Regions from separate parts of the Nocardia sp. NPDC052112 genome, predicted to be linked through region 3. Evidence: riboswitches for the same ligand, from Rfam matches in the RefSeq annotation. Region 3 holds a riboswitch; each other region holds the start of a gene.
What was found. Region 3 has a riboswitch for S-adenosylmethionine ahead of AB0L58_RS32360 (aminotransferase class V-fold PLP-dependent enzyme). Riboswitches for the same ligand answer to the same signal wherever they lie in the genome.

Region 1 (2,889 bases), on a different contig from region 3:
CACCACCGAGCACCCGACCCTGACCATCGATGTGCTTGGTGCCCGAATACACCAGCACATCGGCACCGAGTTCGAAACCACGCTGCAGCAGCGGCGTGGCAAAGACGTTGTCCAGCACCACTTTCGCCCCGGCGGCATGCGCGAGTTCGGTCACCCGACGCACATCGACCAGCGTCTGCATCGGATTGGCCGGCGTCTCGAAGAAGACGGCCTGGGTCGGCACCGAGAGCGCCTGCTCCCACTGATCCAGATCATCGCCGTCGACGAAGACCGTTTCCACACCCCAGCGCGGCAGAATCTCGTTGCACACCACGAAGCACGAGCCGAACAGACTGCGTGCGGCCACGAGTCGGTCGCCAGCACCCAAAAGCGCACCGAGCGCGGTGAATACGGCCGACATACCGCTCGCGGTCGCGAAACATGCTTCGGCGCCGTCGATCAGACGCAGCCGCTCCTCGAACATGGCCACCGTCGGGTTGCCGTAACGGGAGTACACGAAATGCTCGATATCGCCGGTGAACGCGGCCTCGGCCGCCTCGGCGCTCTCATAGACGAAACCGGAGGACAGATACAGCGCCTCGGCGGTTTCCTCGAATCCCGAGCGGCGCAGGCCACCTCGCACGCCGAGCGTCGCGGGACCGACGCCTTCGGGCAGCGGCTTGTCGAACGCACCGCCGGTGATCACGACTGCCGCCACGGCAGGCCGATGGCGCGCCAACCGGAGCCGCCACGATGTCCGAACTCGTCGATCGGGCCTTCGAAGCCCTCCAGCACATTGAACGACGGGGCGATGCCGACCCCGGTCGCGGCCACTGCCGCACCGATGGAACGCTGTCCGGAGCGACAGAGGAAGACGACGGGCGCCGCCGGGTCGCGGTCCGCCAGCGCCTGGGTCAGCTGCTCGACGAACTCGCCGTTGCGGGCGCCGCTGCTGTCGACCCATTCGATCAGCACCGTCGGTCGCTCGATCGAACTGGTATCCGGCACACCGACGAAACGCCATTCGGCCTCGGTGCGCACGTCGACCAAGACGGCTTCAGGGTTGTCCCGCAACAACTCCCACGCCTGTTGTGGGGTGATGTCACCGGCATATGTCATGCGATCCTCCTGTGAATCCACGCTTGCCGCACCTGGGTTTCGGTGCGCGGCCAGGTCGTCACCCGGAGCACCCCACCGCGGAGGAGGGTTGCCGACCAGCCAGCCGGGGCTTGGCGCTGGTACTCATGACCCGAAAATGAGATTGCCTGGGCAGGTGCCACCATGTCAAACCCCCCGTTCGTGCCGCGCACAGGCAATCAGCCGCAGACGATCCAGCGGTCTTCGGAGCGGGTCAGATTCCACGTTGCCGGTGTCTCCCGGCCGTCGACCGCGATGGTCACCGTCGCCTTGGCCTTATCGCCGTCGACCATCGCATTCTCAATCTTGGTGACCTTGATCGACTTTCCGGCCGCGGCCCCACCGAACTGACCCGCGAGCGGCGTCTTGCTCTCGTCGAATCCCGGACAGGCAACGGCGGGTGGCGGCGTGTTGTCGGTGGTGGCGCGGGCCTCCGCGTAGCGCTGCACCGCGGCCGCGATCTTGTCCGATTCTGTGACATTTTTCTCAGCGGGCGAGAGCACCGCACCGAGCACGATCGCGATGAGCACGACAGCGGCGAAGACGGCCGCCGCGATGAACGGCGCCATGGAGCGACGATCGGTCTGATCGACCTCGATTACGGGTTCTGCATCGGTGCCCTGCTGCTCTGTCATGGTTCGATCATCCCTGGTGGGCGGCGGTATCCGGCATTCGGCCCCGTGCCGACCCCATTACCCGCGCGGCGCGGATTCGATAGATGCCCGCGGAGTGGGTAGTCACGGTAGTGGGTCGGGCAGCAAACACCCGGTGTACGCACCGCCGCAGGGCGCACGGTATGCCACCGATAGAATCGCGAGACTGCGGCCTGCTGTCATAGCCGAGATGGCCGCCCGTCCGCATCGTGAGGTGCGACCAAGAGGGTGCGTCAAGTTAGCCTAAGCTAAGACTGACGCCATTAATTGTTTCGACCATAAGGGTGCGCGTAAGAGATGACCGAACACAGTGCAGCGACTCGCCCGCTTCGCATCGCGATCGTAGGCGCGGGACCGGCCGGTATCTACGCCGCCGACGCGTTGATGAAGTCCGATGCCGAGGTGAGCATCGACCTGTACGAGCGCATGCCCGCGCCGTTCGGGTTGATCCGCTACGGCGTGGCGCCGGACCATCCGCGTATCAAGGGCATCATCACCGCCCTGCACAAGGTGCTGGACAAGCCGCAGGTCCGCCTGCTCGGCAATATCGACTACGGCACCGACATCACTCTCGATGATCTGCGCACCTTCTATGACGCGGTGATCTTCTCCACCGGCGCCAACGCCGACCGCGCGCTGCCGATTCCGGGTATCGACCTGGACGGCAGCTACGGTGCGGCGGACTTCGTGTCCTGGTACGACGGTCACCCGGACGTGCCGCGTACCTGGCCGCTGGAGGCGGAGAAGGTCGCGGTCCTCGGTGTCGGCAACGTCGCCCTGGACGTAGCGCGGGTGCTGGCCAAGACCGGTGATGAGCTGCTGCCGACCGAGATCCCGCCGAACGTCTACCACGGTTTGCAGGCCAATAAGGCGGTCGAGGTGCACGTCTTCGGTCGCCGCGGCCCGGCCCAGGCCAAGTTCACCCCGCTCGAGCTGCGTGAACTCGACCATTCCCCGACCATCGAGGTGATCGTCGATCCCGAGGACATCGATTACGACGAGGGCTCGGAAGCCGCGCGCCGGCATTCCAAGCAGGTCGACATGATCGCCAACACGCTCGAGCAGTGGGCCATCCGCGATGTCGGCAACCGCCCGCACAAGCTGTTCCTGCACTTCTTCG
Region 2 (2,889 bases), on a different contig from region 3:
GATCTTTCTCGACGCCGATGTGCGCCTGGCGCCGAATGCGATTGCCGCGGCGACCGCCGAATTACGCCGCGGCCGGGCCGCATTGTTGTCACCGTGGCCGTACCAGGTGGCCGAATCACCGGCCGAGGCGCTGGTGCAGCCGCTGCTGTGCTGGTCGTGGGCGGCGAGCCTGCCGATCGCGGCCGCCAATCGCAGCCTCCGCCCCTCGACAGCTGTTGCCTGCGGCCAGTTCCTGGTCTTCGATGCGGACGCCTACCACGTCATCGGCGGTCACGCCGCGGTGGCGGCGAGCCCCACCGAGGATCTGGATATCGCTCGCGCATTACGCCGTTCGGGTCGTCGGACCGCGCTCGTCGCGGCACGCCGCGCGGCGAGTACCCGAATGTACTTCGACGCGGCCGAATTGGAGGCCGGTTACACCCGCTGGCTGTGGTCTGCCTACGGCGGCACGACTATCGGCGGCGCGGCAGTCGGAGCTATAGCGGCACTGGCCTACTGGGTGCCCCCACTCGCCGCGATCGGTGGTCGAGGTTCCATGCGCACCGCCGGTCTCATCGGCTACTGTGCCGCGGTTGCCAGCCGCCTGCTCGCCCGCTCCCTGGAACACGGCACCGTAACCCGCGCCGATGCCCTTGCGGCCCTGGCCCATCCCATCTCCATCGCCACCTACCTCCGCCTCTGGACCCGCTCTCGCCGCGCCCACCACACCAATACCTTGACCTGGAAAGCCCGCCCCCTCACCTCCACCCACTGATCAAGATCAGGTGGAGCCGGCGACGGCATCGGGAAGACGCCGCCACCAGCTCCACCTGATCTTGAACCGAGCAGCGCGAGCCGCAACCCGGGTGCGGCACGGAATGCCCTCTGGCACCTGCCTCGGTTCCCGAGCGCATGCAGGGGAGCGCTCCGCCCCTCAGCGCACCGAGGTGAGGCCTACCGTTGGGAGGAAGAAACAGGATTTGCCGCCGTTGTCCATGGTTCCGAAGACTGCGGCCAGTACGGTGCCCGATCCGGTGTCGACCGGAACCGCGCGTACGCCGCCGACCGGGAATGCGGCGAAGAAATCTTGGATAGTCCGTTCGGCGAGCGGTCTTATCTCGGCCGGGATTTCGGCTGGCACCATCGTGCGGACCACATCGGAGATCGAACCCATGGCGGTGATGCCGTTGCGGCCATTGGCGAGATTGACCCAGGCGACGTTCATGCCCGTGGCATTCGTGCCGTCCGGTCCGAGGCCGTAGGGCACGAAGGTGAACATGACTTGGCCTGCTCTGACGGCGGTCGGGTCGAGTCCGGGAATGGCCACGGTGGTTTTCGGCCACGGACCGGGAACCGCGCCCGCAACCGCGGGGACCAGACCGAGGGCGCCGGAGTCGGAGCAGAACGGCGCGACCGCCGGATACAGGAACGGGTCGACGCCGTAGGTGCGCAGCGCCTCGACAACGGCGCGGTAGGTGGCGAACAGATCACCGGGCCCGGCCTGGGCGGACGGTGCGGTCGTAGCGGGTGCCGCAGGCGCGGGCATCGGAGCCGCGGCGGCGACGCCCGGGGTGGCGAAAGTCAGCGCGGCCGTACCGGTCGCGATGGCGGCTAGCGTGGTCAGACGGCGCAGCAGGGTCACGAGGGACCTCCTCATCGTCGGGCACGAATCGAGGTCCGAGATTACTCCGGCAAACCTTCGCAACAGCGCAAATATCGGCGGGCGACACGTACGCGCCGCGCGTCCCGGCGGACCGCCGCAGCCCCGCACCGGCGGGCAATCCGGACGAAAGGCCCGCGAAGAACTAGATCCGAAATGCCACGAACCACCGCGCAACCGGGCCAATAGTGCCTGCTCATAGGCATGTGGACAAGGCCTGCGCTCACGCTGATTCGTACCCTTGTGCCGGACTTCGCCTGCTTCGCATGATATTTCGGCTAGACCCATTGACCGACCCGTGCTCGGCGTCGGACACACCATCCAGAGCGACCGAGAGACCTGGCTCGTCGACGTCGCAGCAACCCCCCGGCCACCGGGTGCGGGTGCTTCCGCCGGGAACGATGGAGGAACCGAAATCATGAGCGCGTCCGTCGCATCCGATACTCCGGTATCGGATGTCCCGATACCGGGTGCCCACACACCCGACGCCACGGCATCGGGTGCACCCACCGCGGCCGTATGCACGGGAAACTCCGCGCAGCCCGCCGGTTCGATCACCTTCGACCTCTCCCCCGGCCAGTCCGGCCGGATCCACGCGCCCGAGGTCGATGCCATTGCCGCCGAACTGCCGCAGGCCATTCGGGACCGCGGCACGCTGGTGGTCACCGGAGCGGGCGGTGCCGCACCGCCATTGCGGTTCTACGCCACCGACGATAAGACCATCGTCGGATCCGAGGTCGATTTCGCCTCGCTCATCGCCGATATCCTAAGGCTGAAACTCGTTGCACAGGTGGCCGATTGGTCGCAGAACTTCGTGCGGGTCGACTCCGGCGAGGCCGATGTGTTCATCTCCAACGTCACGGTGACCGAGGAGCGCGAGCAGAAGTACGACTTCGCCACCTATCGCAATGACACCGTCGCATTGGAGATCCCCAAGCAGAGCACGCCCGAGCACCAGGATCGTACGAGCCTGGCGGGCAAGCGGATCGGTGTCGGCAGCGGCACCAACCAGGAGCAGCTGCTGGTGAAGTGGAACGAGCAGAATATCGCCGACGGCTTGCCCGCGATCGATATCGCCTACTTCCAGCAGGTCACCGACTACTACCTGGCGCTGGCCTCGCAGCGCCTGGACGGCTACATCGGCCCGAATCCGTCGGCGATTTACCACAGCACCACCGCGAATCAGACCAAGATCGCCGCGACGTTCTCCGGCGCCGGTGCGACATTGCAGGGCGAGATCGGAGTGCTCA
Region 3 (2,889 bases):
TCTGGGCTCCGCGAACGGTCCGGTCGGCTTCACCGCAACCTCCTTCGCATCGCTGTCGCTGGAGCCCCCGCTGGTCTCCTTCAATATCGCCCACACCTCGTCGAGCCTGACGGCATTGCGGTCGGCCGATTCCGTCGTGATCCACTTCCTCGGCGAACATCAGCACGATCTGGCCAAGCGCTTTGCCCGCACCGCCGACCAACGCTTCAGTGATCGCTCGCTATGGACCACGCTGGACACCGGCGAGCCCGTGCTGCACGGCACCCCCATCTGGATCCGCGCCACCATCCAACAGCTGATCCCCATCGGTGATCACACCTTCGTCGTCGGCCTGGTCACCCGGGTCCACGACAATACCGACGAACAACCCAGTGCCGCACCGCTGCTCTACTACCGCGGCCGCTACTACCGCCCGACCGCGCTCGAAGACTGAGCGCGGCCGGGCGGATTCGCCTGCGCGGCAACAACTGAACGGTCGGTCCGATCAGCCGATCGAGCAGGGTGCGACGCCGTCGATGGAATCGGGGCGGGCGAAGGGACGGGTCTCCGGTGTCGGATTCCACTGGCCGTCGGTGCTGGCGTAATTCCACGACGCACCCTCGGTGGCCAGCGTCGCGACGGCCTCGACCAGCCGATCCACATCGGCGGAGCTGCTGCCGAGGCCGATGCTGGCACGCAGGGCACCGGCGAGACCGAGGCGTGCGAGCAGCGGATGGGCACAGAAACGGCCGTCCCGAATACCGATGCCGTGTTCGGCGGAGAGGTAGGCCGCGACGTGGCCGGGCACGAACCCGTCCAGGGTGAAGGCGACAATGCCTACGGTGTCCGGGCTGTCGTCCCAGATGCGCAGCAGGTTGACGCCCGGAATCGCGGACAGGCCGCTGCGCAGCCGATCGGCGAGCCGTCGCTCATGCGCGGCAAGGGTTTTCGGATCGATCGCACACAGCGCGTCACACGCGGCGGCGAGCGCGGCCGCGCCGAGGACGTTCGGCGAACCACCCTCATGGCGCTGCGGTGCGGACGCCCATTCGGTATCGGCGGTAGTGACCTCGCGAACTGCCCCGCCGCCCGCCAGATACGGTTCGGCGGCATCGAGCCAATCCCGGCGTCCGACAAGCACTCCCGCACCGAATGGTGCGTAGAGCTTGTGTCCGGAGCATGCGAGGTAGTCGATTCCGGTGCCGCGCAGGCTGATCCGACGATGCGGCGCCAGCTGGGCGGCATCGACCAGGATGCGGGCACCACACTGGTGCGCGATGGTGGCCAAACGCTCCAGCGGCAGCACCTCACCGGTCACATTCGACGCGCCGGTGACCGCGAGCAATGCGGCTGGCTTACTGCACAATTCGGCGATCAGCTGGCGAATGGTCTCCTCGACGGTCGCCGCCGCCCGCACCACGCGGCGACCGTGCCGGGTCCACGGCAGGAAGTTCGCATGATGTTCGATATCGAGCACCACGGTGTCGCCTGGCACGCAGGCGGCGAGCAGATTCAGGGCATCGGTGGTGTTGCGGGTGAACACCACGACCTGATCGTCGGCGGCATCGAGGAAACGGGATACCGAGCCGCGCGCGGCCTCGTAGCACTCGGTGGAGATCCGCGACGCGTAACCGGCACCGCGGTGCACACTCGCGTAGTACGGCAGCAGCTGCTGCACCCGGTCGGTGACCTGCGCCAATGCCGGTGCGCTCGCGGCGTAGTCGAAGTTCGCGTAGGTGGTCGTTCCGCCCTGTACGAGCGGCACCCGGAGGTCGTCGCCGGAAACCCGGGCGAGGGCGGCACCGGGGGACGGCAGTCGGCGGAGCCGACGAGGTGGGTAAACACAGCTCTGATCGGTTGCAGCGGTCATCACAAATCCCATCGGTAATGGGACCCGAAATCTGGTGATCATCCGAGTCCGCGCTTGCCGCACCCGGTCGGGCTGCGGCCCGGTCGTCACCCGGAGCACCCCGCCGCGGAGGAGGGTTGCCGACCAGCTAGCCGGGGCTTGACGCTGGTACTCATGACCTGAACCGAGATTGGCAGATGCCGCCCCGCCCTGTCAACCGGCCCCTTGCTGCATATACATGCAGTCGAATAAATAACCTTGCAATGCCGGGCGCGGTGCGGTCTGATCGATCGGTGACCCTTTCGCTGCTACTCAGCTTTGTCGGCCTGTGCATTCTGCTGTCCATCACGCCCGGCCCGGATTCGTTCCTGGTGCTGCGATTCTCGATCGTGGACGCGCGACCCGGCATTGCGGCGGCGATCGGCTCGGCACTGGGCGGGATCGGGTGGGCGGTGGTGGTCGCGGCGGGCGTCGCCGCCCTGCTGGAACAGTCCGCGACCGCCTACCGAACGCTCAAGGTCGTCGGCGGAATCTATTTGCTGTACTTGGGAATTCGGGCGCTGATCGAGCACCGCAAGCAGCGCGGGACGGGCACCGCGGCGACGTCCGGCAGGTCGGACGCACCGGCGCCGACCTCGATTCGCTCGGCATTCGCCGCGGGCCTGGTGTCGTGCATGTTCAACCCGAAGGTCGGACTGTTCTATCTGGCGGTGCTGCCGCAATTCCTCACCGAGGTCACCTTCCTGAACACCCTCGCGCTCGGCGCCATCGAGTGCTCCATTGCCGCCGTCGAGATGATCCTGCTCGCCCTGCTGGCGTCACGGGCGGTGGCGATGTTGCGCCGTCCCCGGGTGCGCGATCGGCTCGAGCAGATCAGCGCGGCCATTCTCGCGGCGCTCGGCATCGGCACGGCCGCCTCGGCCGCGTAATCCCATGCGGCCCGGCCGGTCGCCACCGGCCGGCGCACAGCGTCACAGGTTCGGTTGAATCTCTCTGCGCCACAGCAATAGTGACGCGGCCAGTGAGATGACCGACGCGGCGGTGAGCCACCAGAACGCCTG
Region 4 (2,889 bases), on a different contig from region 3:
CGCCTGCTACCTGACTGACGGTGGCCATGGAGACGGCGAACCTTCAGCTGGTGCGACTGACTCGCGCCAATCGCATGGTTTCGGTCAGCAGTTTGGATACCGCGGCGGCTTCGGTGAGAAAGCCGTCGTGGCCGTCGCGGGAGTGCACGATCTCGAGCCCCTCGCAGCCGGGCAATCCGTCGGCCAATTCCTGCTGAGTTCGCAACGGGTACAAGCGATCCGAGTCGACACCGCCGACCACGCACGGAACCGGGGTGGCGGCGAGGGCGGCCGCGATACCGCCGCGCCCGCGGCCGATGTCGTGCCGGTTCATCGCCTCGGTAAGTAGGACATAGGTGGCGGGATCGAAACGGCTACAAAGCTTTTCGGACTGGTGGTCCAGATAGCTCTGCACCGCATAGCGGCCGCCGCGCCACGGGTCCTCGTCGCCCTGTGCATGGTTCTCGAAGCGGTGATCGAGTTCGCCCTCGGTGCGGTAGGTCAGGTGGGCGATGCGACGGGCGATGCCCATACCGGTCATGGGGGCGCGATCGGTATCGTGGTAGTCGCCGCCCTGCCAGTCCGGATCGGCCTTGATGGCGGCGATTTGCGTTGTCTGCGTGCCGATCTGGTCGGCGGTGGCACGTGCGCCGACGGCGAGTACCAGTGCGGATCCGACCCGTTCCGGCGCGCCGATCATCCATTCCAGCACCCGCATACCGCCCATCGAACCGCCGACGACAGCGGCCAGGCGTTCGATGCCGAGCAGGTCGAGCAGTGCCGCTTCCGCGGTCACCTGATCTCGGATCGAGATCTCCGGAAACCTCGAGCCCCAGGGCTTTCCATCCGGTGCCAGCGTCGAGGGGCCGGTGCTGCCCTTACAGCCGCCCAGCACATTCGTCGCGATGACGCACCATTCGTCGGTATCCACCGGTGCACCCGGACCGACCATGCCGTCCCACCAGCCGGGCAGCGGATGGATATCGTCGGGCACCCCGACGACATGTGAATCGCCGGTCAGCGCGTGCTCGACGAGCACCACATTGTCCAATGCGGGGGAGAGCTGACCCCAGCGCTGCACGGCCAGATGTACGTCCGGGAGGACCGCGCCGCTCTCCAGCCGCACCTCCCCGATGGCGATGATGCCGAGCCGCCCGTCCGGCGGTGGCAGGGCCGCCGCGGACGAGTGCGCGGTACCTTGTTCGGTGCTCACGGTCACGACTCCGCCTCGCCGGTGCTCGGCTCCGTCGCGACCGAGTGCGCGGTGTCGATGGTTCGCTCGCTCATGATGTCGCCCCCGGGAAACCGTGCGTCGCGGACGCCGGGTGAATCGGGAGAGAACGCACATCCCCGATGTTAGCTACCCGGCTGAACCGGGCCGCGGTCCGGTAGATCGGGCGGGTGTGTGCGCCGGTGATCTGCTCGCTTGCGACGAACCGATCGGTCGCGGACGCGATGGGGTCACTCATACCGTGCTCCACAGGGTTGTTCGCCAGCAGGTCTTATCGGAGTGCGGGTGACGGACAACAACTCATCGGAAACCTCCTGAAGTGCGCGCTTGCCCTCGACCATCGAGAGCCCGGTCATCACCCGGAGCACCCCACCGCTGCTGGAGGGTTGCCGTCCAGCAAGCCGGGGCTTCGCGCTGGCACTCATGACCTGACGGACATGGTAACCGGCGGGCGGTCGGCGACTGAAATCCGTTACCGGTTTTCCGCCGGTTCGGTCGCCGGACGTCCGGCGCATACGCGCATGAATTCGTCGTATGACGTGGTGAATGCGGCGCGGGCCGCGGTGGCGGCCGCTGCGGTGTCCTCGTCGTCGAAGATCGACTGCTGGCACTCCATGCTGAGGTGGCCGATCAGCTGCCAGGCACCGACGACCAGTTGGACCGGTAGCGCGTCGGGCTGGGTGCCGAGTCGCTCCGCGATCGCGTCGGCGATCGCGACGTTCTTATCGTCGGCCAGCTCCATGCTCTGCGCGCTGACCGTCGGACTGCTCCGCAGGATCCGCTGCATCTGTTGGAAGCGCCGGAACGACAGCGATCCCTCGGTGCTTTCCGAGGCGTGGTCGACGACCTGCAGGAAGGCCTCGCGCAGCGATTGCAGCTCATTGCCGGTGACCGGGAGTCCGCGCAGGCATTCGGCGATGGCGAGGCCGAAATCCTTGACCGGACCCAGGATGATCGCTTCTTTGCTGTCGAAGTATCGGTTGATCGTGCGGGGGGACACATCCGCGCGGTCCGCGATCTGTTCGACCGTCGTCGCGTCGAAGCCCTGTGCGTCGCACAGGTCGAGCGCCACCTCGATGATGCGCAATCGGGTCTGCTGCTTTTTGCGTTCGCGCAATCCCATGCTCACGCCGCCGGGCGCACTGGGCCCTGGATTCGCTGGAGCGCGCACAGCCTCCTCGGCTGTCGCGCTCGCGCCGATCGGCGTTGATGACTCGAGCATGGCCCCATGCTATCGCAATCGGGACGGTTTGTGTCCTTAACAGTCAAATGTCTGATTGCGACATTTTTCTCTTGACGACAAATGTCGGCCAATGACAGGATGGCTGCACGACTTCGAGACGGCTAGGAGACCAAGGTGAGCGAGACTGCGACAGCGGTGGAAGTTGTGGAAAGACAATCGAGCTCGGCACGCTGGTTGGCCTTGGGGGTGATCGCCTTGGCCCAGCTCATGGTGGTTCTCGACGCCACCATCGTGACCATCTCGCTGCCGTTCGCCCAGCAGGATCTGGAGATCAGCGACGGCAATCGGCAGTGGATGCTGACCGCGTACACGCTGATCTTCGGCGGCCTGCTGCTGCTCGGTGGACGGCTGGCCGACTACCTCGGGCGGCGTCGGGTCTTCATCGTCGGCCTGGTCGGCTTCGCCGGGGCGTCCGCGGTGGCGGGTCTGGCGCAGA

Region 1: it holds a riboswitch for S-adenosylmethionine, as region 3 does, so the genes downstream of both, AB0L58_RS23555 (rhodanese-like domain-containing protein) here and AB0L58_RS32360 (aminotransferase class V-fold PLP-dependent enzyme) in region 3, are expected to answer to the same signal.
Region 2: it holds a riboswitch for S-adenosylmethionine, as region 3 does, so the genes downstream of both, AB0L58_RS40175 (transporter substrate-binding domain-containing protein) here and AB0L58_RS32360 (aminotransferase class V-fold PLP-dependent enzyme) in region 3, are expected to answer to the same signal.
Region 4: it holds a riboswitch for S-adenosylmethionine, as region 3 does, so the genes downstream of both, AB0L58_RS39300 (homoserine O-acetyltransferase) here and AB0L58_RS32360 (aminotransferase class V-fold PLP-dependent enzyme) in region 3, are expected to answer to the same signal.

What each region holds. Positions count from the first base shown of each region.
Region 1 covers NZ_JBFAWD010000012.1:54,352-57,240, reverse strand. The annotation lists gene AB0L58_RS23560 (O-succinylhomoserine sulfhydrylase) at 1-685, opposite strand, end outside; gene AB0L58_RS23555 (rhodanese-like domain-containing protein) at 682-1,098, opposite strand; SAM riboswitch class IV at 1,113-1,229, opposite strand; gene AB0L58_RS23550 (hypothetical protein) at 1,296-1,751, opposite strand; gene AB0L58_RS23545 (FAD-dependent oxidoreductase) at 2,067-2,889, shown strand, end outside.
Region 2 covers NZ_JBFAWD010000039.1:33,490-36,378, reverse strand. The annotation lists gene AB0L58_RS40185 (glycosyltransferase family 2 protein) at 1-754, shown strand, start outside; gene AB0L58_RS40180 (hypothetical protein) at 914-1,621, opposite strand; SAM riboswitch class I at 1,954-2,047, shown strand; gene AB0L58_RS40175 (transporter substrate-binding domain-containing protein) at 2,058-2,889, shown strand, end outside.
Region 3 covers NZ_JBFAWD010000021.1:57,073-59,961, forward strand. The annotation lists gene AB0L58_RS32355 (flavin reductase family protein) at 1-433, shown strand, start outside; gene AB0L58_RS32360 (aminotransferase class V-fold PLP-dependent enzyme) at 485-1,849, opposite strand; SAM riboswitch class IV at 1,895-2,008, opposite strand; gene AB0L58_RS32365 (LysE family translocator) at 2,122-2,757, shown strand; gene AB0L58_RS32370 (DHA2 family efflux MFS transporter permease subunit) at 2,800-2,889, opposite strand, start outside.
Region 4 covers NZ_JBFAWD010000037.1:13,490-16,378, forward strand. The annotation lists gene AB0L58_RS39295 (PIN domain-containing protein) at 1-18, shown strand, start outside; gene AB0L58_RS39300 (homoserine O-acetyltransferase) at 44-1,198, opposite strand; SAM riboswitch class IV at 1,529-1,639, opposite strand; gene AB0L58_RS39305 (TetR family transcriptional regulator) at 1,683-2,432, opposite strand; gene AB0L58_RS39310 (MFS transporter) at 2,568-2,889, shown strand, end outside.